Regions from separate parts of the Priestia sp. YIM B13486 genome, predicted to be linked through region 2. Evidence: predicted binding sites of a transcription regulator. Region 2 holds the regulator's gene; each other region holds the start of a gene.
What was found. Region 2 encodes LexA, which represses DNA repair genes until DNA is damaged. Its sites were predicted from a motif close to CGAACATATGTTCG; they were not measured.
Positions count from the first base shown of each region.

Region 1: the regulator LexA is predicted to act here: its motif matches at 5,219-5,232, upstream of ACFX4G_RS10305 (YolD-like family protein).
Region 3: the regulator LexA is predicted to act here: its motif matches at 9,170-9,183, upstream of ACFX4G_RS04425 (Y-family DNA polymerase).

Region 1 is NZ_JBHZOZ010000003.1:374,206-384,641, reverse strand. Features, by position in the region: gene ACFX4G_RS10325 (SDR family NAD(P)-dependent oxidoreductase) at 1-657, opposite strand, end outside; gene ACFX4G_RS10320 (hypothetical protein) at 855-1,121, shown strand; gene cysI (assimilatory sulfite reductase (NADPH) hemoprotein subunit) at 1,173-2,906, opposite strand; gene ACFX4G_RS10310 (assimilatory sulfite reductase (NADPH) flavoprotein subunit) at 2,929-4,737, opposite strand; gene ACFX4G_RS10305 (YolD-like family protein) at 5,356-5,538, shown strand; gene ACFX4G_RS10300 (hypothetical protein) at 5,564-5,716, shown strand; gene ACFX4G_RS10295 (MDR family MFS transporter) at 5,751-7,358, opposite strand; gene ACFX4G_RS10290 (MarR family winged helix-turn-helix transcriptional regulator) at 7,381-7,833, opposite strand; gene ACFX4G_RS10285 (MerR family transcriptional regulator) at 7,992-8,762, shown strand; gene ACFX4G_RS10280 (GNAT family N-acetyltransferase) at 8,994-9,527, opposite strand; gene ACFX4G_RS10275 (hypothetical protein) at 9,572-9,943, opposite strand; gene ACFX4G_RS10270 (hypothetical protein) at 9,986-10,177, opposite strand; gene ACFX4G_RS10265 (hypothetical protein) at 10,262-10,436, opposite strand, start outside.
Region 2 is NZ_JBHZOZ010000001.1:27,664-38,099, reverse strand. Features, by position in the region: gene ACFX4G_RS00185 (cation diffusion facilitator family transporter) at 1-614, shown strand, start outside; gene ACFX4G_RS00180 (glycosyltransferase family 2 protein) at 653-1,630, opposite strand; gene ACFX4G_RS00175 (GtrA family protein) at 1,627-2,019, opposite strand; gene ACFX4G_RS00170 (glycosyltransferase family 39 protein) at 2,040-3,545, opposite strand; gene ACFX4G_RS00165 (hypothetical protein) at 3,829-3,984, shown strand; gene ACFX4G_RS00160 (magnesium transporter CorA family protein) at 4,097-5,542, opposite strand; gene lexA (transcriptional repressor LexA) at 5,754-6,371, opposite strand; gene yneA (cell division suppressor protein YneA) at 6,518-6,847, shown strand; gene ACFX4G_RS00145 (YneB family resolvase-like protein) at 6,901-7,569, shown strand; gene ACFX4G_RS00140 (DUF896 domain-containing protein) at 7,639-7,869, shown strand; gene tkt (transketolase) at 8,037-10,043, shown strand; gene sirA (sporulation inhibitor of replication protein SirA) at 10,192-10,436, shown strand, end outside.
Region 3 is NZ_JBHZOZ010000002.1:40,069-50,504, reverse strand. Features, by position in the region: partial or broken gene ppsA (phosphoenolpyruvate synthase) at 1-2,421, opposite strand, end outside; gene ACFX4G_RS04465 (hypothetical protein) at 2,756-3,031, opposite strand; gene hmpA (NO-inducible flavohemoprotein) at 3,389-4,609, opposite strand; gene ACFX4G_RS04455 (hypothetical protein) at 4,887-5,330, opposite strand; gene ACFX4G_RS04450 (hypothetical protein) at 5,444-5,944, opposite strand; gene ACFX4G_RS04445 (hypothetical protein) at 6,020-6,352, opposite strand; gene ACFX4G_RS04440 (SMI1/KNR4 family protein) at 6,485-6,862, opposite strand; gene ACFX4G_RS04435 (SMI1/KNR4 family protein) at 6,876-7,391, opposite strand; gene ACFX4G_RS04430 (YolD-like family protein) at 7,513-7,845, opposite strand; gene ACFX4G_RS04425 (Y-family DNA polymerase) at 7,860-9,125, opposite strand; gene ACFX4G_RS04420 (hypothetical protein) at 9,292-9,522, shown strand; gene brnQ (branched-chain amino acid transport system II carrier protein) at 10,066-10,436, shown strand, end outside.

The DNA.
Region 1 (10,436 bases), on a different contig from region 2:
AATTTGTTTTGGTGTAGTAAGCTTTCTGCTCATCGTTTTCGCTTTCATTCCTTCAATCATACCGTTGTCTTTATAGCCTTGAATAATGGGTGTATCAACAAATCCTGGCGCAATGGCGACGACGCGAATACCGTATTTAGCGAGATCTAGCGCAGCTGATTTCGTCATCATCACAACAGCTCCTTTCGTTGCGTGATAGGCATAGGTACCGGGTGAGGCTAAGAAGCTAAAAATAGATGCCGTATTGATAATGACGCCTTTAATACCTAACTCTCTCATTTTCCTGCCCGCTGCCATAATCCCATATGTAACGCCGTGCTGATTCACATTAATAATACGGTGATATTCTTCTAAGTCTTGATCCAAAATAGACGTAGGGCGTCCAATACCTGCATTGTTAAACATCACATCAATTCGCCCAAAGCGGTTCACGGTTTCTTCAATCAGTGCTTCCACTTCTTCAAACTTTGTGACGTCCGTTTGCACAAATAAAGCGCTCCCTCCAGCTTCTTCAATTTTTTGAAGGGTATCTTTTCCTTTCCCTTTATCATAATCAGCAATGACCACCGCGTCTCCTTTTTGCGCAAACTTTAAGGCAGTTTCTTTGCCAATTCCGCTTGCTCCCCCTGTAATAACCGCTACTCGTTTTTGCTGCATGTTTCTCCCTCCTTGATAAAAGTTCCTTTCTTTTACATTATAGCATTCTTTTTTATACCATCCGCTTCTATTAGTCACCTCATTGCTATGAAATTAGCCGAGTTAGGCATAGGTGAACGCTTTTTTAATAAAAATCAGCGTGTGTACAAGCAGTTTGTCATTTTTTGCATTTACTATAGTGTAAGGAGGTGATGGCTATGCATGAACACACAGGTAATGTATCTATCCCACGTCCTCCGGATGTGGTGACAATTCTGTGGGAGCGAAATCCTTTGGATAGACAAACTCCTCGTACTGTCGTAGAAGCAACAATAATCGGCAGCGCAAAGCCTTGTGGACGCTTGTTAGCTCAAGGTCAGCGCTACCGAAGTGCAGCACATTGTTTGCTTGATAACGGCTTTGAACAAATTACTGCTGAAAGATTAGGAGTATTTGGAGTAGCTGTATTTGTTAGAGAGTATTAAAATAGAAAAAAGGGACCTTTCTGTAAGTTTAGAAAGGTCCCTTGATACGTATTATGCGTGGAAATTCGTGCCGTCTGTTACAGCTTCGATTACACCAGCGCGAATGACAAAGTCACCAAAGTGCTCGCCTTCTTCTCTCTCTTTTGCATAGCGAGGAAGCAAGACGCGCAGTTCGTTTAAAATTTCTTCTTCACTGATATTTTCACGGTACATTTTACTTAAGCGGCTGCCATCAAATGCTGCTCCAAGATACATATTGTATTTACCCGGCGCTTTACCGATAAAAGCAATTTCACCTAAAGCAGGACGTGCACAGCCGTTAGGACAGCCCGTCATACGAATGGTAATTTCTTTATCGCGAAGGCCGTTTTCATCTACAATTGCTTCAATTTTCTCAAGAAGAACTGGGAGATAACGCTCAGCTTCTGCCATCGCAAGCCCGCATGTTGGAAGCGATACACAAGCTAATGAGCTGCGGCGAAGAGCCGAATAATGCTTGCCGTCAGTTAATCCATATTGTTCGATGAGATCACTAATTTGTTTTTTCTTTTCAGTTGATACGTTCGCGATAATTAAATTTTGATTGGCCGTTAAACGGAAATCACCGCTATGAACTTTTGCAATTTCACGAAGACCCGTCATAAGCTTATAGTCTTCAAAGTCAGCAATACGTCCGCCTTGAACAAAAAGAGTAAAGTGCCATTTTCCTTTTACACCTTTTTCCCAGCCGTAGCGGTCGCCGTTATGATCAAAGTGATAAGATTTTGCTTCGTCTAAGCTCCAGCCCAGACGATTTTCAAGCTCTTCTTTTACCGTTTCTAATCCAAGACGATCAACCGTGTATTTAAAACGCGCGTTTTTACGTACAGAGCGGTTTCCATAATCACGTTGAATCGTAATGATTTTTTCAGCTACTTCTAGAATTTGATCAGGTCGACAGAACCCAATCACTTTTGCAAGCTGAGGGTAAGTTGCTTTATCTCCGTGCGTCATACCCATACCGCCGCCGATTGCTACGTTAAAACCAACAAGTTTCTCGTCTTCTAAAATGGCAATAAAGCCAAGGTCTTGTGAATACACGTCAATATCGTTAGACGGTGGAACAGCTACGCCAATTTTGAACTTTCTTGGCAAATAGAGCGGACCATACATTGGTTCCACTTCTTCTTCCACTTCTTCTTCCACTTCCGGTGTGCTGATCACTTTCTCTTCATCTAGCCAAAGTTCGTGGTACGCTCTTGTACGAGGCAATAAGTAATCACTTAATTTTTTTGACCATTCGAATACTTCAGCGTGCACTTCTGACTGATACGGATTCGGATTGCACATTACGTTACGGTTTACATCTCCGCAAGCTGCAATTGTATCTAATAAAGAAGCATGAATTTCTTGAATCGTTTTCTTCATGTTCCACTTTAAAATTCCGTGCATTTGGAATGCCTGACGAGTTGTCAGCTTTAACGTTCCATTTCCGTATTTTTGTGCTAAATCATCCATCACTAGCCACTGTTCTGGTGTTGAAACACCGCCTGGCGTACGGACGCGAAGCATGAATTGGTAAGCTGGCTCTAGCTTTTGTTTTTGACGTTCATTACGAAGATCTCGGTCATCTTGCAAGTAGCTTCCGTGGAACTTCATCAAACGATTATCGTCTTCAGAAATACCTGAGCTGATGCGGTCGAGCATTGTTTCTCCTAATGTACCGCGCAAATAATTACTTTCATCTTTTATGCGCTCAACGTCACTTGGAGGACCTTCGGGCGCTTTTAAAATTTTGTTTACCATGTTGAAAATCTCCTTTCAATCCTCAGTATACATCACGCTGATAACGTTTTTGTTTCTTCATTTCAGCAAGGTAACCTTCCGCCTGTTCACGGCTCATCTTGCCTTCTGTTTCGATAATTTCAACTAGCATGTTGTGCACGTCGCGTGCCATATTTGTTTTATCTCCGCACACATAAAAAGATGCGCCTTCTTCTAACCATTGGAATAATTCTTTACTATGTTCGAGCATACGGTTTTGTACGTATACTTTTTCTTCAGTATCGCGTGAAAACGCCACGTCCATTTTTGTCAGTACGCCATCTTTTAACCACTTTTGCCATTCTGTTTGGTAAAGGAAGTCTGTTACGAAGTGCTGATCTCCAAAGAACATCCATGACTTGCCTTTTGCCCCTGTTTCTTCACGCTCTTGCATAAATGAGCGGAACGGAGCCACACCTGTACCAGGTCCTACCATAATAATTGGCGTTTCTTGATCTTGAGGAAGCTTAAAGTTTTTATTGCTTTGAAGATATACAGGAATCGTATCGCCTGGCTGCAAACGTTCTGAACATAGGACGGAACAAACACCTTTACGCTCGCGTCCATGCGCTTCGTAGCGTACCGCTCCGATTGTTAGATGAACTTCATCAGGGTTTGCTGATAAGCTGCTTGCAATCGAGTAAAGGCGCGCTGGCATTTTACGTAAAATGGCTACAAACTCTTGTGCCGATACGTTCCATGGGCCGAAGTCACGAACTAAGTCAATCACATCACGGCCTTGTGTGTATGCTTTCAATTCCTCGCGATTTTCTACAAGCGCTTTTAACTTATCGTTTCCAGTAAGCTCAGCTGCTTGCTTTAAAAGCGGCTTTGTTAAAACGGTAATTTCAAAATTAGAGATTAGCGCTTCTCTAAGAGGACGCGTTTCTCCTTCTTTATTAACCGTTACATTTTCACTTGCATCCCACTTGAATTCGTTAAGAAGAAGATCAACAAGCTCCGGGTCATTTTCAGGATAAATACCTAAACTGTCTCCTGGTTCATACGTCAAACCTGAACCTTCTAGAGATAGTTCTAAGTGTCGCGTTTCTTTATTTGATCCGCGGCCGTTTAAGTTTAAGTTCTCAAGCACTTCTGCTTTAAAAGGATTTGTTCTTGAATATGGTGAAGTTCCTGCAGGAGCTTCCGCTGGAACAGCTGCCGAAGCGCTGTGTCCTTTCGCTTCGCTTAATCCATCAATAACACCTTTAAGCCATTTATTTGCGGGCTCTTCAAAATCTAAATCACAGTCAACGCGCGGATACAGTCTTTCACCGCCAAGTTCTGCTAAGCGCACATCAAATTCTTTTCCTGTTTGACAGAAAAATTCGTATGAGCTGTCTCCAAGCGATAAAACAGAGAAACGGAAGTTCTCAAGTTTTGGCGCTCGACGGCCGTGAAGAAATTCATGGAAAGATAGCGCATTATCAGGCGGCTCTCCTTCTCCATGTGTACTTACGACAATTAATAAATTTTCAAGTTTCTTTAAATTATTTGGTTTGAAATCATTCATAGAAGATACGGTTACATTAAAGCCTTTTGCTTCAAGCGTTTTGCCTGTATTTTCAGCAAGTCCTTGAGCATTTCCTGTTTGTGATCCATAAAGAATCGTTACGTCTTTTGAAACTGTCTGGTTCGTTTGAGCAGGCGCTGCTGTAGAAACGTCTGGCGTTCCTTCGGCAGACGTAGATTGAGATGCTGTTAAATAACCGCTCAACCACATTTTTTGTGCTTCTGTTAATGTCGGCAGAAGGCGATTAAGCAAATCTGCTTGTTCTTGATTAAAAGGGCTGTTTACTACCTTAAGTTGCAACACTGTCCACCTCACAAAAATATATAATTTAAATATGTATGCTTTTACGAATCATCTTCAACAACATTTAATACCTGTGTCTAATTAATCAATGATGTTTCCCTTCATACATTATTATTCCTATAGATTATATCAAATTTAATTATATAAATCATTAGAAAATTCTTATCAAATTCGTCTACCTGCATTTTATCGGAGAAGAATAAATTAGTAAAATACATATAATTGATAACTAGTATTAAGATCATTAATAATTGAAGCTGTAGTTACGTTTTTTATAAACACAGTTACTTCTATATTTGTTCATTCTACATCCTTCACATGAATATGAATATTTTGTAATTTTTAGAGAAGTTTTGTAGAAACGGTTTTCTTTCTCATCAGAATGTTACATAATAAATGTAACATTAATCCTTTTAAAAAACACTATACGGAAAAGACAGTATATTCTGAAATTTAGGACAGTTTATAGGTGGGCTAGCAACCTTTTATTCGATCTATTCATACACGTTGGAGAATATAAAGGGAAGCTTGCAGTACATAAAATTCCCTTTTGCTCATCTCAAATGAAAGGACTGGCTTTTAAATCAGGTAATCTTTTTTAAGGAGGCTTCTCGAATGTTTTTACGAGAATTAACGAAAAGTGGGACGATAACTGTTTCTTACTATAAAGATGGAACGTTGCAAACGTGCAAAGGCCGCGTGCACAACTTAAATCTCCATCAGCAAATTCTATCCGTAAAAGACGAAAATGAAGCCGTTGTTTCCCTTCAGCTTTCTGATATTAAATCCATTCATTAGTATGTAAAATTAAGGAGGAATTCTCATGTGGAAAGATAATAAGCAAGCGCTTACAGATTTTGTGTCGGAAGATCGGTTTGAACTGAACTTATATTTAACGTATTTGCTTGATCAAATTTCGTATGACACGTCTAAACAATCCCCTTTTCTTCGTAAGCCTAATGAAACAACTAGTTAATATAGAAAAAAGCGCACAAATTTGTGCGCTTTTTTTAACGTGATGGCTCTACTTCAGCAATGCCTTCTTCTGGTTTTTCTTCGGCTTTTTTATTTGAAAGCTTGATCTGCCTTAAGAACAATGTGCATACCGCTCCTAAAATAATAAAAGCTAAGCCCATGAAAAAGACGCTGTGCAATGCGCTCATTAGCGAGGTCTTCAAAATTGGCACAATGCTGTCTGAAAGCGCAGCTGGAATACTCTTTAGCGCCTCAGGGCTAAACAGCATCTGCAGCACACTTTCAGGATTCGTATCAATCGCTTTTTTAAACCCGTCCGCAAAAGCACTTGCTTGAGCAGGCAATGTGTTTAAATATGGAACGAGTTTGTCAGTAAGAAGCGTACCTGATTTTGCATTCATCACCGCTCCTAAAATGGTAATACCGAACGTTCCTCCAATTGAACGGAAAAATTGACTTGATGATGTAACCACACCGAGCTCTTCTTTTGAAAAGCTCTCTTGAAGAGCAAGTGTTAAAATTGGCATCACAAGACCCATTCCTAAACCGATTATGGCCATATAAGAAGTGGCAACAAGTTTGCTAGTATGAAGGTCTAATGTTGTTAACAAGAAGAACCCTCCTGCCATAATGAGCATACCCGTAACAATTTGAGGCTTGATTCCAACTTTATAAACAAGCTGCCCTCCAATAATACTTGTTACAATCATTGAAATCATCATCGGTGTCATAATGGTACCGGATTCCGAGGCGCTGACTCCAACGATTCCTTGCATAAAGAACGGAACAAACGTAATGGCTCCGAACATGCCGATGCTCATAAAAAAGCCAATGATATTTAAAAGCGTAAACGTTCGGTTCTTAAATAAATACATCGGAAGAATCGGCTCTTTCGCTTTCTTTTCCACAATAATAAAGCTTATGATTCCCACAACAGCAAGTGTAAATAGACTAATAATTTGCCAAGAGTTCCAGTCGTAGTCTTTTCCTCCAAAGCTCAGGGCCAAAAGCAAGCTCACTACTCCGATAACCATTGTGAACATACCGGCTACATCGAATTTCACAGGTCCCGTATGTTTCTTTCCTTGAAGTCCCAGGGCAATAAAAACGGTAGCGAGTATCCCTACCGGCAAGTTGATGTAAAACACCCATTTCCAGTTCAGTGAATCAACAATCCATCCGCCAATTTGTGGACCGATGACAGAAGCAAGACCGTAAATTCCTCCGAATACTCCTTGAAATTTTGCTCGTGCTTTTCCTGTAAATAAATCACCGATTACAATCATTGCCATCGGCATCATAACGCCGCCGCCAATTCCTTGTAATGCACGGAATAAAATAAGCTCTGTCATATTATTTGCCATTCCACATAGAGCAGAAGCAACCATAAAAATAATAAGTCCTGTAACATAAATTACTCTGCGTCCTACTAAATCAGCGAGCTTTCCTGCAATCGGAACAACTGTTGTCGACGTTAATAAATAGGCTGTTGTCAGCCATGTCATCATGCTCAATCCACCAAGATCTCCTACGATTCTTGGCATAGCTGTTCCGACAATGGTTCCATCAAGTGCAGAAAAGAACATCGCAATAATTAACCCAATTAATAAGAGCGTGCGCTTTGAATTTTTTTGATTTTCCATCGTGTGTCTCTCCTCTTTTTTGTTACTGCTGCTTATCTTTATAAGAAGCAGCTGACGTTGCAAGCTTTTTCGTAATAGAAGCCATCATAGAAAGCTCTTCTTCTGTTAAATGCAAAAGATAGCGGTCCATAATGGCTTTTCGACCATTCAGCACATCTTCAAGCTTGCGATACCCAAATTCCGTTAAGGTAATATCAACGACTCGTCTGTCCTCTTTATTATGTTCTCTTACAACAAAATTGTGCTGTTCGAGACGATCCACTAAAAGAGTCACGGCGCTCGGTTTGACATCCATGAGTTCTGCAATTTGAGAAACCTTACTGCTCCCTACTTTCTTTAAATAAGAAAGAACAAATAATTGCGTAGGAGTCATCTCATGCTCATTTAGGCTCTCCATCATTTCGGGCTGCATTTTTTCAAATAGCACTTGAAGCGATGAACGAATCTCTCCAAGATACTGATTGCTTTTTGTCACATCTATTCCTCCAGGCTTGCTTATTTATTTCATGTCATAAATAGTTAATGCTAATTAAATATAAATGCATATAAACTAAAAGTCAATTATTTCTTTTTTAGTATTGACCCTTACGCTGCGTTATATTTTATAGTAGATTTCAGAAGGGAGATGAAAGAATGAACAGAAAAACAAAAGAAGTTGCTGACTTAGTAGGAATCAGCGTCCGCACGCTGCATCACTATGACGAAATCGGGCTATTAAAACCTGATGCCGTTAGTGAATCCGGCTATCGGCTTTATTCAGCGGCTAATCTCGATATGCTTCAACAAATATTATTTTTTAAAGAACTTGGCTTCCCTTTAAAACAAATTCACGAGATTATAACAGACCCGACGTTTAATCGCACAGAAGCATTGATACTGCAAAAAAACATGCTGATTGAAAAACGCAGTCGGCTCGATCAAATGATTGTAACCATTAATAAAACGATTCAATATGAAGAAGGAGCGATTGAAATGAACGAAAAAGAGCGGTTTAAAGGACTGGATTTTTCTCATAACCCATACGAAGAAGAAGCACGGAAGCGCTGGGGAAACCAGCGGGTAGATGAAGCGAATGAAAAAGTACAAAGCTTCTCACAAGAAGAACAGCAGCACATGTCAAACGAATGGGAAAGTATCTACACTCACCTAGCTTCGCTTCGTGATCTGTCACCATCCTCTACAGAAGCTCAAAAAGCTATTGGGAAATGGTATAAATTTTTAAATGAGAACTTTGGAACGTATTCATTAGAAGCCTTTAAAGGTCTCGGAGAAATGTATGTGCAAGATGAGCGATTTACAACTACCATTGACCGCTACGGAAAAGGATTAGCCAAATTTATGAACGAGGCGATGAGTGTATTTGCAGACGCTAAAAACAATAAACAAAAAGACAATGAGATATAACTAAATCAATTCAATCTAAAGACGAACAACTGGCATATATGATCTGACCTGCTTGTTCCGCCGCTGTTGATTTCCGTCCAAGGCTTCGCGTTCCGCGGGCGCCGCTGAGCCTCCAAAACCGCTAGAAGCACCTGCCTATATGAAGCTTATGTTCATCACCACAATGAAAAAATCCGAACGATTCATCGTTCGGATTTTCATTCACTTAATATACTTTTGCCCAGCCTCTTTTTATAAGTGAAGACCCATAAGCATTGTATTATAGTACACGCCATTTATATAGGTGTCTTTTTCTTTTAATCCTTCTGTTTGAAACCCTAGCTCCCTGTATAAAGAAATAGCTCTTTGGTTATCTTCTCGCGTCACAAGTTCGATTTTTTTTGTTTGTTTATTCGTACGTGCCCATTCAATCAGCTCAATCATTAGCTGTCTGCCTAACCCTAGCCCGCTATAAGATTTCTCTACTACAATACCGAGGGTTCCCACATGCTTATTACGCGGGTTTTGAGACGAGGTGATGGATGCGATACTAATGATTTTCTCTTCTTTTTCAGCCACAATTATAAGAGCATTTTGCTCTTGTTTTACAGAAGCTAAAAACAGTTCGTACTCTGAAAGGGGTGTAAGAAACTCACCTTCTCCAAATGAAAGAAAATCACTTTCTCCTCCTACCCGGTTGTAAAAAGCAATCATTTTCTCTGCGTCTTTTGGTGCTGCTTCTCGAATGCTGACGCCTATACCGTTCTTTAATGTACGTAAACTCATATACCTATCTTCCTTTTGGTTATTCTTGTTTGCTTAGCCGAGTTTTATCGCTGTTTTTCTCTCCACTGATCTAACCACATGCGATTTCCTAAAGCTGTAAAATCATTTTCATCGGCGTAGCGTTCAATGACGGAAAGCGCATTGTCCTCAAGCATTGGTGAATAGCTCATGATTTCTAAAATATGATGTGCAGCCCATAAATCAATTCGATAAGTAGGATTCGTCAGCAGTGTTGCAAATTCAAACAGCATGCCTGGATAGTATAAATGAATGAGCTGCGCAATTTTTTTCATATCTTCTGCAGCTCGATTGCCTTTTTTTACAGATTTTTTATCTCGATAATCGATTTCATAATGAATTTTGGCGCTTTTTTGATAAAGATCAACTAGCGTTTCATACGTACGGTGTTTCCGCATTTCTCATCTTCCTTTGCTTCTAGATTTCCTCGTTTGAAGATGCTATAGTTCATTTTTAGGTTTCATATATTCAAATAAATGCAGCAAAAATATGATACTTCCGCCAATACACATCACAAAACTTAACGTAGCAGGATACTGAATAAAGAAACCGACAACACCAAAAATCAGCATAGCAAGCGCTCCTATCATCATAAACAGATGATAAGCCGGTGTATTTTCTTCATTATTCATACATAACTCCTTTTCACTATTTTTTAAGTTATTAAAAAGATATGACACTTCTTTTGGACTATGATCTTTTATTTTGCTGACGCTTTATTTCTTTAGTTTAGCACGAAGTAACGTGAGAAGGCCTCCTCCAAACATGACGCCACCCACAATTTGATACAGGTGTATGTAGCTTTTTATCGTTTCAAGATACAGATCCGTGTCTGCGTTCCCTTGACTTTCGAGCCATTTTTGACCCATGGCCTGCCCTGTTGCAACACTT
Region 2 (10,436 bases):
TACTTGGCATCTCGGTGTTACTTGAGATGTTTGTCCTATTTAAGGCGATGAAAGAAATTTTGCACGATGTCGGAATGAATACCGCAGAGGTCAATGTTTTTACGCAAAGCTTTGTTCATTTAAAGAAAGCAAAGCCAGCAACCAAGCTGGTCTTTATGGAAGATCTGGTAGCTACTGGAGGAGGCGTATTGGCGTTAATAGCCGTTTTCATTTCACGGTTTACACCTTTTCACCAAGCTGAAGGAATTGCTTCTATTTTAATTGGGCTTATGATGTTTTTTGTAGTAGGACGAGTATTTTTAGATAATGCTGCTGGAGCGCTTGGTGAAGCAGATAAAGAAATGGAAATAAAAATTGGCGCGATTGTCATGCAAGATGTACAAGTGCGTGATATTCAAACATTAATGGTGATGAAAGAAGGAGAAGAGCTTCACGTTGAATTAAAAGTAGAAATTGATCCTTCTTTAACAGTGGCAGAAGCTGATGATATTAAAGATCGTCTGGAAAATCGTATTTTACAGGAAAAAGGAGTAACGGATGTCATTATTGAATTTGATGAAGATGATGGAATTCCGGACTGGGCGCCAAGTGATTTACAGCTTCAAAAAGAATAAGAACAAGGAAGAAAACAACTGTTTTCTTCCTTGTTTTTTTAGCTATATACTTTTTCACGTACGTTTGGAGAATCTGTTGAAGCTTTCGAGAAGTTAATGGTTTCACGTACAACGTAAATAGGTCTATTTTTACTTTCATCGTAAATTCTTGCGATGTATTGTCCGACTAGACCTAAACCAAGTAGCTGAATACCGCTAAAGAAGGTGATAGCTACCATAATAGAAGTCCAGCCAGGCTGAATATTTTTACCTATCAGCCAAACAACAATCGAATAACTTAAAACTAAAAGTGATACAAAAACCGATAATAAGCCAATAACCATTACTAAACGCAAAGGCTTCGTTGAAAACCCAATAATTCCATCTGAAGCAAACTTGATCATCTTTTTTAAAGGATATTTTGTTTCACCAGCAAAACGTTCATCGCGCTCATATTCTACATATGTTTGCCTGAAGCCAATCCAAGACATCATTCCTCGTACAAAACGATTACGTTCAGTCATTTTTTTGAATACATCCGCTACTTTTCGGTCGATAATACGAAAATCTCCCGTGTCTTTAGGGATTTCGATATCGGACATATAATTTAAAAAGCGATAAAAATACTTAGCCGTGGCTAATTTAAAAAAGGTCTCTCCGCTTCGTTTCTTGCGCTTTGCATATACAATTTCATAGCCTTGCTGCCATTTAGCAATTAATTCGGGAATCATTTCTGGCGGATCTTGTAAGTCCGCATCAATAATAACGATGGCATCACCTTGAGCATAATCAATGCCTGCTGTTACGGCAGTTTGGTGCCCGAAATTACGAGCGAAATCAATAACTTTTACGTTAGAATCCATAGCCGCTACGTTTTTCAAGATTTCAATTGTTCGGTCGGTGCTGCCGTCATTGACGAAAATGAATTCATAGTTAATGTGGTTTTTATGCATGACGGAAAGCAAGCGATTGTAGCATTCATTAGCTACTTCTTCTTCAAAATACATAGGTACCACGATTGAAATTAGTTCTTTCATGCTTTACCTCCTATCGAGTGATTGTTTGTGTGCTTAAACGTCCATAATTTATTAAGGAAAAAATTGATAAACATTCCTATACAAGTAGACAACAGTTGTCCGATTATTGGATTAGCAGGTGTATAGTGTACAAGAAGGAATAAGCAGCTTGTATTAATTGCTAAAGTAATAAGGTTTACGATAAAAAATTGAGCTAACATCCATTTGTGTACGGTTGCTTGAAACACCCACGATTTGTTCCAATAGTAGCTGTTTATGACGCCAATAAAATAAGATAGTACGTTAGCCAATATATAATTCATATCAAAATGAATGAGTGCTAAATAACTGATAATAGTGAGCAGGGTATTCATTATACCTACAAATCCGAATTTCAGGAATTTTATCACGGTTGCATAATCCCTTCCATTTAATTTATCTCTTTACATTTTGTCTTGGGCTCATTTTTAGTAAATCGTACTATTAAATAGGATAGAATCACTGAAATACCAAACCCTTCGAGCAGCATAAAGCTTGGAAAAATAAAGAATCGATAGCGAGTTTGAATTTCAATAAGCAAGTGAATAAGAACGTATCCTATGATTAGTAATAAAAACAGTGTATACGGATATTTATCCTGCTTCTTCAGGAATAAACATATAAGTCCAATAATGGAAAGAATAGTAGTTGAAACATAAATAATTCTTTCATAACTTTGAGCAGCACTAATTAATTTCTCTTTATTAAAAGGTACATCTTCTTGAGGAGTTAATGAAATGCTCCAAAATGTAGATGCATCCGTTCCTCCCCACATATTTAGGAATTTAATGTGAAAGAGATCTAAAAGCTGCTCTTTATCTGCTACCCGCTCTTTAATTACCTCTTTTTCTGCTTCAGCTCGTTTTTCTCCAATTGGCATACCCATAAAACGACTAGCATCCTCTGAAGAATAAGAACCGCTTGTTTCGTAATTAAAGCCAATGACGAATTTCCATAAAGGATCTCTGTTACTTAAAGGATATTTAGAAATACCGCTGGCTACAAAAGAATAGTTGATTAGCGCATTTGCAATAAAAAAAGTAGCCAGTATGCCTACGAGGTTTTTTCCTATTTTCTTTCGACGAGCTTTTAATTCAGCAGCATCCTTCGTTTTAATGTAAGGTTGAAGAATTTGCAAGATGAAATAAATGAAAACAGCAACGATAATAATAGGTCCTAGAGGGCGCATTAAATTTCCTAACGACAATAGAAGGCCAATATAAAGCCAGCTAAACTTGTTATGAGCAAATCTTTTTATAATAAGGTAAAAAGCTGCATAAAATAAAAAAGTAGCTAAATGCTGGTTAGTTAACACTGAGCTATAGAGAATGTTCGGAATGTAGAACGCATATAGAAAAGCTGCCATTCTCCCAGCAAGTTCGTTAAATACTTTTGCGCCAATTAAATAAATAAAAATAACGGTTCCAGTGGAATAAAAAATATTTAACAATTTTAATATAAAAATATTATCTCCAAAACAGCGAATAATAACAGATTCATAGAATGAAAAGCCTAGCTGATATACCCATGTAGTAAAATAAACGCTTTGGTTAAATTCGTAATTTCCTTTTGCGATATTACGCGCGGCATCTAACATGACAAGAAAGTCAGATTTTACAGGCGTTTGAACAGAAAGCATCCATGCTAGTCGAATACCTAACGTCAAAACAATCAGTGAAATAAAAAAAACAGTTTTGTTCATGTATCTACTTGCAATTGCTATTAGAAAAATGACAAGGAAAGTGAAAAATATTCCTTCAATAATAAATGAATTACTTAAAGCCAAGCCTTTTAATTCCAATGAATTTGTCATCGCACTGTAACTGCCCCATAGAGACCATGTGAGAATAATGACACATAAAAAGATCAGGCTTTTGGATAAAAATGAGTTAAGCATATTACCTCCTGCAAATTATTTCAAAGATAAGGTACAAAATTCCTACCCTATGATACCATATTTTATTATTTTGTATATATTTTTCTTATAGAGTATAATATTAGATTGTTCTGAAATTACAACAGCAGCATAACATTTGATAAAAGGGTAAGCGGAGTAGGCAGTGATTTAGTAATAGATAAAAGAGGTTGGGAAAAAAGGATTTTAGTCGAAGTGAAAAACGAACCATTGATCATCATGTTTGATTAGTGGTTCGTTTTTTTATGGTGAACGTAGGTTTCATTTGTTTAGTTCCTTCCAGCAGTTGATTGGAGGGCAAGACGAAGACTCCTGCGGGAAAAGCGGAACAGGTGAGACCCCGCAGGAGCGTAAGCGACGAGGAGGCTCATCGGCCGCCCGCGGAAAGCGAAGTCTTGCACGGAAATCAACAGCGGTGTAACAAGCAATCCCTACTAGCTTATTTATTCCATTTGTTCCCCTATAGATTCGCTTGATTTAGTTATGTCTCAATCTCTTCTTTTTTATCATGTGTTTTCTGATGCGAACAGCTTTTATGTTTTAAACCGATCTTTTAATAAATTCCATAGGGAACTCACTCCGAGACTAATGCTGATCAGAATTCCTGATAGAGCTACTATTAAAGCGATATATTCAAAGATAGAAAACTGCTTCATACTATCCCAATTGATATTTCCCTTTAGTTTGCTAATAACTAAATTCATTCCGTAAATACCGGAAAGAACCGTGTAAATCGTTAAAATTAATAATAAGTAATTATGACGCTTAGCTGCGATTTTCTCTTGATTTTGGTACAAAGTACCAAGAGTTTCTTTGACTTCTTGATAAAGAGAATTGATATGGAAGATTTTTTTAAAGAGCTCAGAAAACTCTTGACCTTCTGTGCGAGAGCTAATTTCTAAAAATAAATATTTACCTGAGAACACGGTAATAGAGCGGATTAGTCGTTCAATGCCCTCTGAATTTTTATGAAACGTGAGCTGAGAATACTCATAAGATAGTTTTAGCAACACGATTTTATAGAAAAAATGTAAAAATAAATTATAGTAATGCTGGCCAAATAGATGATTCATCAAAAGCTGATCCGTTTTAGAGTCTGTCGATTTAGAAATACATGAAAACACATGGTCTGTTATGACGTAATAGGTTTCAGGAGCCCATCTGGAATACACGTGTTTAGTATTATACGTTTTAATATACTCATGATTGTGTGCAGAAATAAACGCTTTCCCGTCAGGCATATAGCTATTTAGCTGTCCAGTACGAAATAAAGTTGTGGAATTAATCTCTTGCTCTTGATTTACCGTTACATAACTTAACACAAACATCCGTTCATCGATAAAATAAGGAAGGCTCCCCACATGCTGTTCACGTGTGGCTTCTTTCTTGATGTGTTCGTTCAAAAATGGCGCGAGCTGTGAAAAAATATAATCTTGTACTTTGCTATAGCGGTGGTGTTCATAGGTAATGGTGGATCCATGCTCTTCAGCAAGCTTCGGTTCTAATACACGAAAATGATTCATGAACTCTAAAATATCATCATAGGTGTAATGATTATGGCTCATCTCAGTGCGAATGGTCATGACGCCAATTTCAAAAGGACATAAAAAAACATCCACAGACAGCACGTTGCTAGACACGGTGGTGGAGGAAGTGTGTAACGTAATGGCATGGTCTATTTTTTTTGAAAATCGAAGCAACCCTTCTTTTTCGCACGAGTCAGGGAATAGAATGCATTCAATGTAAGGAAGAAAATATTGATCCAGGCTATCATGAGATACGTAATATTGTTCTCCGTAGTATTCTTTTTCTAAATGTTTGTTTTGAATGGAGAAAAACTCGAACAAATTTGCTTTCAGCGCATGAACAAGCTGCTCTTTATTTTTTCGGTCAAAGGAAAAAGGAAAAAGAAACATGTTCATTGCTTTGGTAGGTACAATGGTTTGAAATGGTTCTGTTTTCCTTGGTGTATTGGTCATAAACTACATCCTTCTTATGGTCGGTTGTATTTCCTTGTAAGAGTCGAGGAAATGCAGGTAGAAAGTAAAAGGTAAAACAAGCTTTATAAAAACCGTTCTACCTGCCTGCAATGATTCAACGTATCATTTATAATATGCCAATTTTTTTAGAAAACAAACGTAAAAAAACCAACTAACATCATCATTAGTTGGTTTTACATACAGTGTCTGATTAGTGAATCGTGCGATATACACCAGTTACTTTTCCTAAAATCGTTACGTGGCGAAGAATAATAGGCGCCATCGTTGAATTTTCAGGCTGTAAACGAACGAAATTTTCTTCTTTAAAGAAACGTTTTACCGTTGCTTCGTTGTCTTCGGTCATAGCGACCACAATATCTCCATTATTAGCTGTTTGCTGCTGACGTACGATTACCATATCGCCATCTAGAATACCTGCTTCAATCATACTTTCTCCCATAATTTCAAGCATAAATACATGATCATCTGGAGAAACGAATTTATCTGGAAGAGGGAAATATTCTTCCACATTTTCAACAGCTGTTATAGGCAGACCCGCTGTTACTTTACCGATAACAGGAACATTAATGACATTGCTTTTAGGGATGTTTACTTCGTCTAGTTGAAGAACTTCGATTGCTCTTGGTTTTGTCGGATCTCTGCGAATTAACCCTTTGCTTTCTAAACGAGCTAAATGCCCGTGTACAGTGGAGCTAGAGGCTAATCCTACCGCTTCCCCAATCTCACGAACAGAAGGCGGATAACCTTTTAATTTTACTTCATGCTTAATAAAATCTAGTATGTCTTGTTGACGTTTTGATAGCTTCATATTTTTCACCTCGATTTTAGCTATTCTTTAGGTGAATTATACCACGTGATGTGTCAATATACAAACATAAGTTCGAATAATTCCATTGACAGAAACAAATGTTCTCAATAAAATAAGAACATATATTCTGACAGGGGGATCATAATATGCAACAATTCTTACATTCTATGAAACATTACGCTATTTTTTTTGCAGTTATCGCTGCACTTACATATGTATTGACGCTGGTTTTAGGAGCGGATAAAGTAGATTTAGACAAATATTCAACGGTTACTATTACAAAAGGAGATACGCTTTGGGAATTGTCCAACAAGTATCATAATCACCATCATTTGACCACCAATGAATTTGTCAAATGGGTTGAAGACGTCAATGATTTAAACTCAGACACTGCCCAGTCTTTATCTCCTGGAGATAAATTATATATTCCTGTTTTAAAAAAAGAGTTACATAATCAAGTGGCAATTGAACAGTAGTGTGTAACGGCCGTTCCTGAATATTGTTAGAAGCCGAAAAGGTCGTGATAAAAGTGGATGCCATTATTTATTGCCGTGTCAGTACGGATAAAAAAACCCAAGAAACATCTTTACAGCGCCAGCAAGAAGAATTAAAAAAGCTTGCTGCTCTTCACCATCTAGACGTAAAAAAAGTCGTAATGGAAAAAGCAAGCGGATATGAAGTAGACAGAGAGGGTATTTTGGATGTTCTTCATACAATGAAAGAAGAAAAAATATCTGTGTTGCTTATTCAAGATGAAACACGATTAGGCAGAGGAAATGCTCGAATTGCGCTGCTTCATGCTTTTCATAAAGAAAATGCTACCATCTATACGATTAGTCATCAAGGCCAGCTTCAGCTTTCAGAATCTGATTCAATGGTGTTAGATATTATTAGCTTAGTGGAAGAGCATCAGCGGAAATTACATAATGCTAAAATTAAAAGAGGAATGAAAAGAGCTGTAGAAAACGGTTATCGTCCGCAGCAAAATTTAAAAAATCAAGGAGTTAACTCGGGAAGAGAAAAAAAAGAAGCGCCAATTGAAGAAATTGTCCGTCTTCGTCATAACGGCTTAACCTTTGCTGAAATTTCAGTTACGCTAAAAGGTTTTGGCTATAATATTTCAAAAGCGACGGTACATCGCCGCTATCAAGAATACCAAGAGAATGCTCAATCTCTTGATAAAACGAAAGAGATTTAGTAAGATGACTACATGTTGCCGGAACGGTTCGGTAATTTTAATTATTGATTATAAGGAGATAGGTTTTATATGCTATCAAAAGATAAACTTGCTCGTATTAATGCTCTTTCAAAAAAGGCAAAGGCTGAAGGTCTGACAGAATCTGAAGCGAAAGAACAGCAAGAGCTACGTCAGGAATATTTAAAAGTTTTCCGACAATCTATGACAAATCACCTTCATACGATTAAAGTTGTGGACGAAGAAGGTAAAGATGTTACGCCTAAGAAGTTAAAAGAGAGTAAAAAGAAGCGTCTTCACTAAGACGTTCTAGTAAAACTAGAGGGAGTGTTCCTTCTAGTTTTTTGTATATTTTTAATAAGGCACACAAAAACTGTAAAAGTGGAAAATTTTTTGGTTCAAGTATTGTACAAATAAGCAAATCATTAGTATGATAACATATGTACATAGTTTTGAAAGGAATGAAGAGTATGACACAACGTATTGAAGATCTTTCGATTGCAACAATTCGTACTTTATCAATCGATGCGATTGAAAAAGCAAATTCAGGTCACCCAGGTATGCCAATGGGAGCTGCTCCAATGGCATATACATTGTGGACAAAATTTATGAACATCAATCCAAAGAATCCAAACTGGTTCAACCGTGACCGCTTTGTATTATCAGCAGGACACGGATCGGCACTATTATACAGCTTGCTTCATTTAGCTGGATATGACTTATCAATTGAAGACCTTAAAAACTTCCGTCAATGGGGAAGTAAAACACCAGGTCATCCAGAGTTCGGTCATACAGCAGGTGTTGATGCAACAACTGGTCCACTAGGACAAGGTATTGCAATGGCTGTTGGTAAAGCAATGGCAGAACGTCATTTAGCTGAAACATACAACAAAGAAGGTTTAGAAATTGTAGACCACTTTACGTATGGTATTTGTGGTGACGGAGACTTAATGGAAGGTGTATCTGCTGAAGCAGCTTCATTAGCAGCACACTTAAAATTAGGACGTTTAGTTGTTTTATACGATTCAAATGATATTTCTTTAGACGGAGATTTAGATCGCTCGTTCTCTGAGAACGTAGAAGATCGTTTCAAAGCTTACGGATGGCAAGTAATCCGCGTTGAAGACGGCAATGACTTGACAGCGATTGCAAACGCAATTGAAGAAGCAAAAGGCGATTTAACACGCCCGACGCTAATTGAAGTAAAAACAACAATCGGATTTGGTTCTCCAAACCACGCGGGTACTTCTGGCGTGCACGGTTCTCCATTAGGTTCCGATGAAACAAAATTAACAAAAGAAGCTTATGCATGGACATTTGAAGAAGATTTCTATGTGCCAGAAGAAGTGTATGCTCACTTCAAAGCTACAATTGCTGAAGATGGCCAAAAGAAAGAAAACGAATGGAACGATGTATTTGCACAGTATAAAGAAAAATACCCTGAACTAGGTCGTCAATTTGAACTGGCAGTAGAAGGAAAGTTACCGGAAGGCTGGGAAGAAACGCTTCCAGCATACGAAACGGGTTCAAGCCTAGCTAGCCGTGCTTCTTCTGGAGAAGTATTAAACGCAGTAGCACAAGCTGTACCTCAATTCTTCGGCGGTTCAGCTGACTTAGCTGGCTCAAATAAAACAATGATTAAAGGTTCAGAAGACTTCACTGCAGCTGATTACAGCGGACGTAATATCTGGTTCGGTGTACGTGAATTTGCAATGGGAGCTGCATTAAACGGTATGGCTCTACACGGCGGTGTAAAAGTATTCGGAGGAACATTCTTTGTATTCTCTGATTATCTTCGCCCAGCAATTCGCTTAGCAGCTTTAATGAAGCTTCCTGTAACATATGTATTCACACATGACAGTATCGCAGTTGGAGAAGACGGCCCAACACATGAGCCAATTGAACAATTGCCATCACTTCGTGCAATGCCAGGTCTTTCAGTGGTTCGTCCTGCAGATGCAAATGAAACAGCTGCTGCATGGCGCTTAGCATTAGAGTCAACTGACCGCCCAACGGCGCTTGTATTGACTCGTCAAAACTTGCCAACGCTTGAAGGTACAAAAGAAAATGCATACGAAGGCGTGTCTAAAGGTGCATATGTTGTATCTAAAGCTGGTAAAGACCAAGCGGATGCGTTAATACTTGCAACAGGCTCTGAAGTAAGCCTAGCAGTAGAAGCACAAAAAGCATTAGCTGCAGAAGGCATTGATGTATCTGTAGTAAGTATGCCTGCGTGGGATCGTTTCGAAGAGCAATCTGCTGAGTACAAAGAAAGTGTTATCCCTAAATCAGTGAAAAAACGTTTAGGTATTGAAATGGCTTCTACACTTGGCTGGGAACGCTATGTTGGAGACGAAGGACAAGTTCTTGGTATTAATCACTTCGGTGCATCTGCTCCTGGTGAAACAATCATGAAAGAATTTGGTTTTACAGTTGAAAATGTAGTAGCAAAAGTGAAAAGCTTGCTTAATGCATAATTCTTTTTCATAAGAAAGAGCAGACTCCTGTGGTCTGCTCTTTTTTTCGACAAAAAAACAAAGGAATTTTTTCATCGATAGACAAGCATTGCGTACACCATTCGGTATAATGGTACAAAAAAGAACGAGCCGAAAGGGAGGATGAATCGTGAGAACGTATGAAGTATATTTAATGGAAGAAGAAGTTGCATCATCCTATTTTCGAAGAGAAAAGCTCATTTATCAGCTGCTGATTGAATATAGAATGAAACGTCACTTGCAGGAAACGCACTTACAAAAACAAGTTCATTACATTACTCGCCAACTGCCCATTTCATTTATTCAACGAGAATTGCTTCAGGCGTTTTCTCATTATCCTCATTTTTTTACTCATCAAGAGACGTTTGTGCTGGA
Region 3 (10,436 bases), on a different contig from region 2:
CCAGCTAGGATCAGTAAAGGAAGTGACTAGTATATCTCCCTCTGATGGATTAGCATTTTCCATGTTTAAAATGACGCGCGCTCGCCCTTCTACCACTCCTGAAGAAACCGGTAAACCTACAATTGCTTGGGACGGAAGATTTTCTCGTTTGTACGCACCTGTAACAATTTCGCCATGAGACGTGATTACACGCGGAGGTGTTAGCTTTGTGTATAATCGGTATTCTTCTTTTCGCTTGGTAATGATTTGATCATTCACTTTATGTGTGCGCACGACTTCTTGAAGTTCGTCAAACGTCAGATAGTATATATTTTCTGTTTCAGAAATAACACCGGCTTTTACAAGCTGAGCGGCTTCTTTCAGCAGAGCCTGTTTATAAACAAAATAGCGATTAATCATGCCGTATTTGGGATATTCACGATAACCGATAAAATTCCGCATGAGATCAATCTTTTCTTTTGTTTCTTTTGCTTTTTGTTCACCAGCCGGCAATTGCTTCAAGCGGTTTAATAGCTCTTGCTCTTTTTTTAAGGCTTCCTGCAGGCCTTTTTCAAATTTTTGCTTGCTAGCGTTAGCCTCAAAGTTTTTAATATTACCAAGAATCACAGGGATAAGTGCAGCCGGCTTTTCGCTCCAGCGAGTTTTCGTAATATCGATTTCGCCGGGGCATCGCATTCCGTATTTGCTGAGATAATCATAGATAGCGTCTTGAGTTTTCTCTCCGCCTTCAAACTTAACCAGTTTCTCCAAAAAGTTATCATCTTTTACGTGTTGTAAATAATGGATGACTTCTGGATAAGGACGAATCACATCTGCGACATCCAATAGCGCCAGACCCATTTCTGATGTAATATTGTTTGGTACAGATTGAGAAATCACGTCTGCTGCGTTTTTTTCACCTAGCCACGTCTCCATTTTTTCATTGATCCATGATGAAGCATCCATAGCAGCCATAAACACAGCTGTACTTTGTGGGTCAAATAAAATCTTCTTTAATGTCCCGATATCTTCTGAAATAAAATCGACTAATTCCGACCCAGATTTCGTTTGGATGGTTTGCTTTAGCTCTTCTATTGATGCTTGATTCTTCTTGATCAAGTCAGAAACTATGGTCGAGTCGTTTTCGATTTGTGTCTTAGGCTTCGTAGGCGGCATGCTTTTATTGCTTTTACCAGAACTTTGATCATTTGGTAAAGGTTTTATAAAGTCTCCTCGCTCTATTATGCTTGTAAGTGCGTCTTTCATGAGAGGATCATGTTGTCCCATGGCACCTAACATCATTTTTCTGCTGTCAGATGAAGCCAGCATAGGGGTGACATCAACAAACAGCCTTCCACCGGCTGTACGCATAGGTGCATTAGTCGTTAACAGAAAAAAAGACAATCCCAGTGGTTTCATGGCATCGGTCATCATTTGTTGATGTCCAACAGATACATAAACGCGATTTTCCTGATCATGTGCTTCAGGAATTGGATATAAAGTAGTGATTGGACGACTTTGAACAATATAAAATGTATCCTCAGCCAAGCACCATTCAATATCTTGAGGACAACCGAAGTAAGCTTCAAGCTGTCTTCCAACGCGTTCTAGCTGTAAAATTTGAGAGTCAGTGAGCGCTTGCGTTTTTTGCAGATCGAAATGAACTTCCTTTGTTTCTGTTCCGCCTTCTTTTAATCCGTAAATAGCTACCTTTTTAGCTGCTATTTTTTTATCGACGATTTCGCCTTCTTTTACTTTATAGCAATCGGCAGAGACCAAACCTGACACTAGCGCTTCTCCAAGCCCAAATCCCGCATCGATTGATAACAGCTTTCGGTTAGAAGTAATTGGGTCAGCGGAAAATAAAATACCTGAAGCCTGCGGAAAAATCATTCGTTGAACAATAACCGATACGTGCACTTGACTATGGTCAAATCCATTTTTAATACGGTAGGTTACCGCGCGATTTGTAAACAGGGAAGCCCAGCATTTGCTAATGTGCTCAAGGATTTCTTCTTTGCCTCTAATGTTTAAATAGGTGTCATGCTGGCCAGCAAAAGAAGCTTGTGGCAAATCTTCAGCAGTCGCACTTGAACGAACTGCATAAGCATGCTCTTCGCCAAAATGAGAGAGATAATGAGTAACTGCTTTTACCACGTCAGAAGGAATTTTTATTTCTAGAATGGTTTGGCGAATTTTTTCGCTGATTTCACTAATTTGATCTCGATCATCTGCTTTTAGCATCGTCAGCTGATTCAGTAACGCTTGAAATGTTTCATTTTGTTCAATGGCTTTTTAATATCCGACTGCTGTAACACAAAACCCTTCCGGTACTTGTATTCCTTGAATTTTTGATAAAGCCCCTAAATTCAAGCCTTTTCCTCCAACAAGTGGAAGCTGTGTATCTTTTATTTCTTGAAAGCTAAGAACTAAAGAGTTCATTCAACATCTCTCCTAACCGGTAATGTTTTATTGATTTTACCAGCAGTACATGAGAATAAACAGTCTATATCGGCGTTTTTTTATGTGGTATAATTAAAGTAGGAAGAGAGTTACACAATTTTTTGTCAGCGATTACATATTATTTTAGCTTTGCATCTTCAAGTTGTTGAATTAGTTTATCCAATTGATTCGTATCTTTTTTAAAACAGGTAAGTGCATGCAAGAACTTCCTTTTTACAGGATAAAATTTCAGGAATTTTCCTCATCTTATCCCTTCTTTCATTCGGTCACCTGAAGAGCCTAGCTCATTACATGACTACCTCTATTTTTTGAACTATTCCGAAACTATAGTATTACGAATATATCTCTTTGCTCGTTTTCTAGCAAGTGTATAAATAATCACCTGCAGCACAAGCGCCGCAAGGCTTATCAGTACTACTTGTTCGACAGAATTAAAGGGCGAAAAATATTTCTCCCATTTAGAATCTGGAAGCCTTAATGCGTTATAAAAGTATGACGTACTAAAAGAAATGATATTTCCTAAAATAAGTGATAAATCCGCTCTAATAAGCCCGCTTAGATAAGACAGTGCTGCCGTAACTATGACCATGATTATATAGCTTACCTTTGAATCATCTTCAAAATCCTTTCGCATAGATAAATAAGCATATGGAATGCAATAAATTGTAAAAATTATAAAAGGGAGTAGTCTTCTCATATAGCAATCTCTCCAATATTTAGGATTCGACGTAGTTCTCTACTATTATAAATTATCAAAGATAATTTTTTCCAGTTTTTTGTACATAGAGAGTGTAGAAGTACCTATGTGTAAAATGCTCGTTTTTAGAACTGCTCCTTAAGGCAAAGTAAAAAAGCACTCACAAGAGTGCTTTTTTACAGCATATTTATTTAAACAGGACGTGTGTGTTAATCGAACATTTTCTGTTTACTGGTGATAATTACTTCTTTATTTTTCTCCTAAAAGGGCTACAGGACTAAATACCTCGTAATGAATACGTTCACTTGGTATATCCCATCTACGTAATGCTTTAAGAATAGCTTCCATAAACGGAATCGATCCACAGAAATAAAAGATAGCTTCTTTTGAAGAAACGACGGATTGTAACAATTCTAAATCAATATAACCCTCTTTATCAAAATCAGTACCTAGTCGATCCCCTTCATTAGGCGAGCTATAACAGATGAAGGAGGTAACATTTTCGTTATTTCTATTTAGTTGAGTCACATGTTCTTTAAAAGCATGCGTTTTCCCATTAATACTTGCATGAAGAAAGGTAACCTTACGTGTAGGTTGTTTTTCTACAATGGTATTCAGCATACTAAGCAAAGGTGTAATACCTATACCCCCACTAATTAGAACAACAGGAAGTTCACTATGATCAAGTACAAAATCTCCAGCAGGAGCTGAGAATTTAAGAGTATCTCCTGTTTGAACTTGTTTATGTAAATAGTTTGACACGATTCCTGCTGGCGCACCGTCATGTGCATCTTCTCGTTTTACACTGATTCGATAATAACCCTTTCCAGGCGCTTCAGAAAGACTATAGTGACGAATATGCGTGTACTTTTCTCCCGGAACATTTGCTGCTAATGTAAGGTATTGTCCTGCTTTATAAGAGGCGATTTCTTTCTCATTTTTCGCTTTTAAATAAAAAGATGTTACATTATCACTTTCTTCTACCTTTTTATCTATATAAAAGCTTCGATATCCTTCCCAGCCTCTAGGTTGACTCTCTGTCTCTTCGTAGAGAGCTTCTTCTAGCTCAATAAAAGCATTTGCAATATATCCGTACGCTTTTCCCCATGCTTCAATAATCTCATCTGAAGCTGTATCTCCTAAAACATCCTTTACTGCTTGAAGTAAAGTTTCACCAACGACTGGATATTGTTCTGCCTTTACCCCTATCGCACGATGCTTTTGTGAAATCCTTTCAATTACAGGTTTAATGGCTTCTAAGTTTGTAATATGTTCCCCGGCAGCATATACGGCATAGCCTAATGCTTCCTGTTGAATTCCTCTTTTTTGATTCGTTTGATTGAACATATTATACAAATCTGGCGCTTTTTCAAATAACAATTCGTAAAATCTCTTTCCTATTTGTTTACTATGTTCTTTCAAAACCGGCACTGTTGATTGGACAATTTCAATCGTTTTAGAATCAAGCATATAACATCCACCTTTTAAGAATTTTTCATATGTATTAATCTTTTTCGGCACTACAACTTAATATGGATAAATTTGGATTGTCCTATACGATTCCTGAACTTTTTTAAAACAGATTCACATTTGAAAATTGTTTTAATCTAGAACACTTCATTCTATCCTGATGATAGTTACATAAAAAGAAGCTCTCCTTCATAAAATTTTTGAAGTAAGCTGAGTTGGAATTATCACAGCGACCGCTTGCCTTGTTTATAGCCTATATAATTTATTAAATTTGATATTAATTTGGCTTTTCAACAAGTACCCAAGGAACTTCTATCTCAAAATTCAGTTGAAGTACGGGTCTGGTAAATCCGCCAGGGACAAATTCCAAATCGTTGGAAAAGCCAATATGTAGATTATTGCTTATTTCAATTGCATCATCTGAATTTATAATTTCAAGAGGTGTTTTGTGAGATACTTTACCTACAATATGATAACAGCCAATATAGAAGTGCCGTCCATTTTCTTGAGAATCAAAATGTGATAAGTGATTACATTGAGAAGGGTTAATACCTAGTTGGTAAAAAAGCTGAAGCTCTATCTCTGATCGTGACTTCATAGCTTCATAGAAGTTTAGACAATATAGACAATCGCACAAATCCCACTTCTTCAAATACTGTTTTTTTGTTTCTTCAACATCAATTTCTAAAATCCAATTATTAATCTTTATAGTTTGATACATAGTCTTCACTTCCCATACTTAGGCTATTTAGAAGTTACCTTCAGCTGCAGAATTCTTTAGCTTAATTTATAAGCTGATTAGAAAGATAAATTATAACGAATTAGCAAAAGCATCTAATAATTCTTCACTTTTAGTTTCTGAATAGCTTTTAATACATCCTCTCTATTCTTAGCCAACTTCATCCACTTTGGAAGTCGACTCTCGACACTTAAATAATAGGGATGTGATTCCCTGAGTTCAGCTTCTATATAGCTTTCGATATAATTTAAATGTTGCAGATTTAATGCCCATAAGATGTTTCCACTACATTCAATTTGTAAATAGAGCGGAAGTTGAAAATACCAGTCACAGGGGTCTCCAATTAAAATTACTTCATAATCAGCTTTAGGTTCATACGAGACTCTTGCTTGTCCATAACCGTTTGCTTTCATAACTTTGTCTTTTGTGGTTCCGCAAGCAGTACAAACAAACCTTCTTTTAACGTTAGCGACGTAGGGACTCGAATCATCTAAAGCTATGACTTTTGCACAAGAGGCGCAATGTGGACAAACGACTAGAAATTCATATCCTAACCCTATAAGTGTTTTATTTTTATTTAGAAATGTTTTTTTCAAGACATTCTCTCCATTGAATTTATTAATTCATCGAACCGATGGCACTACGACATTGATTTCAGTTTTAATTTCACATTAATCTCCGGACGCAAATACTAATTTATTTAGTTTCAGTGCCTCTAAGCAAAGGTCCTTTAATGCTTCAGCAAATATTTTCGTCTTCAGATCTATCTCTGTTGGTTGTCGACAGGTAGTCTTTAATACTTCACATACCTTTATTAATTGATTGATTTCTTGTACAGAAAACAACTTGTCACCATATTGATCTAACCCTGTCAATAATTCAAATGAATCCCTGAATTCTCTTGCTAACATGTAGTCGTGTACTCTTTCCTCGAATTTTACACATTTAGTCGAAGAAGCTGCTTCTTTCTTATTATCAGCGATGCAGACATCAATTCCTACCATCAGATTCTCCCTTTCTCTACATTCTTTCTAAGCTTAATAGGGACTAAAAATGAGGACAGCTAGGTAGATATTAAACTACTATCTGTCCTCTTCTGACCGTACTCTTATCAAAATCTTTTAACTAACCCACAATTAAGTAACATCTTCTACAAACCCTTTCAGAGAATCATACATTTCTAAAGCGTCCCATTCACCCATACCATGTTCAGCTGTGAAAACTGGATAATCTTCATTCGCTATATCAATAAAAAGCGGGTCACCGCCTATTTCTTCATCATACCCTATGACAAACCAGTTTTCTTGCCAATCTCCTTCTTGATTTCCTATAAGGGAATTTGCTTCTAAATCTTCTCTGTAACCTAATTGTCCGTCTAGAAACTCGCTTTTAAGGTAGATATAATAAGGAGTAGAAAGAATTTCTCCCACTTCATCTTCAAATTCTACTTTCATCGACGTACCTGGAAGTTCTTTAAGAATTTTATAGATTCTCTCTATATCCGGCTTTATCATTTGCTTCTCCCCTTTAATAATCTGTATAAGTTATCGTGGACATCACCCATTCTTCTAAGCTGTCTGCTATTACTTCACGCTGTTCCCAATCGTGCCAAAAGGTGATAATTTGGCCGGTTTTGCCTCCTTCAGCGGGATTCAAATCTATACAAATATCATCTCCTCCCCCATTCGTAGCAATCGAGATCCAACGCGGGTTCCACCAAAATTCTTTTTTTACTGGCCCAATAGGTTCAATTTCTGGGAAATCTTCAAATTCTCCTCCGTCTAAAAGCTCTTTTAATGTTTGCCACGTATACAGAATCTCCTCTAAAGGTAATAGAGTATAATTTTCGATAACCGCTATGTATTCATCACGCTGTCCATTATGTATCATTAACCAGTCTTTAAGGTTTTGAGGGAATGTTAGTCCCATCTTTTGCTCAACCTCTGCAATTTCTGACTCAGCAGCAGCTTCATTAAGCGTTCCTACTGCTTCCGGTCGATGTATTTTCAACCACTGTTCAAACTCATTCCAAACCTGCTTCATACTGGACTCCTCCTTATATAACATCATTAAATGAATCTATGAAAAATGATTGCGTATTTTTTAAGTTTATACTAATTATGTATGGAAATCTTATGTAAATAAACTGTTTTATTACTTTCTACTACATAAAACGAACATCAATTAATTCACTTAACCTCATTTTGTGTGTTTGCTTACATCCTTCATCTATAAAAACAAATATACCTCCAAGAGAATCTACAAATTGAATAATTCCTGTTTCCGTTATGCACTGCCCGTGCTTGTAATACGTCAGGTACATTTTTTTATGTGTATGAAGCGCTTCAATCAAGGTGAAATTAATCTGTTCCATTTGATCTTCTGTTAAAAAAGGTTGAGGTATCTCTGCTTGTTTTTTTATAATTTCTTGTAATCCTCTGTATTGCTCGGGCATAGTGGCAAACGGTCGCCATTTTTTCATTCCTCTGTTTTGCATGTCATCTTCCTCCTTTATGCTTTATGACCTCCTAAAAGGCCGTTTCGATAACGAGCTGTTGAATGCTCGAGATGGCTTGAAGCTCGCAGAACACTATTCCTCCCATAACGCATACGAATTTCATCAATCGTTTTAGCAAGGGCATAGGCTCTTTCGCGCTGGTCAATATCTTCAAATAAGCTCATTTGCTCTTCTTCTTGAATACTGGTGTTCGATAAAGAAATTCCAATCGATCGAATGGGCATTCCGCTATCAAATGTGTATAGGATGGTTAAACAATAAGGGGAGATATCTTGACTTAAATTCGAAGCTCGCTCCATTTTCTTTTGCCTCGAGAAACCCCCACCTGTTTGTTTGCTGTAGCCAATGGATAAATGAATAGTTTGTGCCACGACTTGATGCATACGTAAACGAAAGCACACATCATCTAACAGTTCTAATAGCAGCAATTCCACTTCTTTTCGATTTGTATAGTCTCGAAACAGAATTTGACTCTTCCCGAATGATCGAGAGCTCGGAATATACACGTCAGAAATGCGACTAAAATCAATTCCATTTGCATGTTGGTGGATTTCCTCTCCTAAGACACCAAATTCTTTACGTATCATCTCTACAGAAGAAAGAGCGAGTTCTTTTATGGAGTGAATGCCCAAACGATTTAAGCGTCTTTCCGTAGCAGACGAGATTCCCCAGAAATCCTTCATTGGGTGAATCGACCATAATTTGAAAGGAATATCTTCGTATCGCCAATAAGCTACCCCTGTTGTGCTATTCTTGGCCTCATGATCTAAGCTCACCTTAGCCAGTAAGAGATTCGGACCTATGCCTGCAGTAGCTGTCAGCCGTGTTTTGCGATAAATCTCGTTGATGATTTTATGGGCTAATTCTTTTGGTGTGCGAGCGAATAAATGCAAAGAAGCTGTGGCATCAATAAACAACTCATCAATGCTATACGCATGAAAATCCTCAGGAGCCACATACTGTAATACCAAACTAGAAACATAGTTCGAAGCCTTGACATACCTTTCCATGGATGGATTTACGACATGGATATCTTTCCTTCTAGGAATATCGAAAAGACGGCTGCCTGTTTTGATCCCTTCTTTCTTTAATAAGGGTGTGGCAGCTAACACAACTGATCCCGACCGCTTTGTATCTCCTACAACTGCCAACTTTGTTTTTAATGGATCTAGCCTACGTATCACGCATGAAACAGAAGCAAAGAATGCTTTCATATCAATACAAATAATGACTCTGTTTGGTAGATATTCATAATCCATTGGAATAACTCCTCAAATAAAGAACGTTTGTTCTCTATTATATACGAACAAACGTTCTTTATTCAATAAAAACTCTAAAGTTTTCCCGATTATTGTTAATATAATAGGAGACAAGAATATTGTGAGTGAATTTGGAAGATAAAGGAGATGGCAAACGAATAAGAAAATGACTAACTATATTATCTTTTTTTCATGGTTTTTATTCTTAGTTCTTTTGTGGATTGTCGTTTCATTATTCAAAGGTGAAAATGGACAGTGGTGGTCTATGTATCGTTTAAATGCAGACAAATACGGCCTTTGGGCTTTAGAGATTTCTTACATAAAGTTTAGTATTGCTGCTTTTATCTCATTAGCAATAGCTTATATGGTGAGTTTTGGATTCAAAAGAAAAAGATAAGGTCAAATAAAGTGCTTTGAAAGTAATATAGATCGTTGGATTTAATCGGAATAAGAAATAATGATAAAAAGACCCTAATTAATATGTTAATAAGGTCTTTTCAGTATCTATAAAGTTTATTATGTATTTTATAGATATTAAATAATTGATTTTATTTTTGATGTTCAGCCCATTTTAAAAAGCTTTATAAGTTTCGTAGTACTATATTTATAAACTTTCTTGCGTGTAATTAAATCCCATTAATTAACAGAATAATATACGCGTTTTGAATATTATTTATAGTCTTCTCAAAAAAATATCCGTATTAAACTACTTAATGTACGCGATTTGAATAAAGATTTTGATTTTTAATATTATTTTTATTTTAACAATGAATAATGAACGGAAAATTGATAATTTTTTAAATTTTATCAAAAAAGTTTATTTTTTATATTGAAATATGTAATTTGACTGTTTATAATACAAAAAAGATAAGTTATTTGTAATTTAAGTTGTCTGAAAATTTAATTTTTTATGAAGAATATTATTAATGGAGGTTTCACCGTGTCAAACAAAGTACCGTTTTCTTTTATAGTAATCATTGGTTTAATGTTATTTGCATTATTTTTTGGAGCTGGAAATTTAATATTCCCTGCCATGCTTGGCCAGTCAGCGGGAGCAAATATCTGGTCAGCAAATGCGGGTTTTTTAGTTACTGGAGTAGGCTTGCCTTTACTTGGTGTACTAGCTTTTGGATTCTCTGGAAAGGAAGATTTACAATCATTAGCAAGTCGCGTACATCCTATCTTTGGTTTAGTATTTACAACTGTTCTTTATCTAGCTATTGGACCTTTATTTGCTATCCCACGAACAGGTAACGTCTCTTTTGAAATCGGACTTAAACCTTTCATTTCTGAAGGCTATAGTTCTATAGC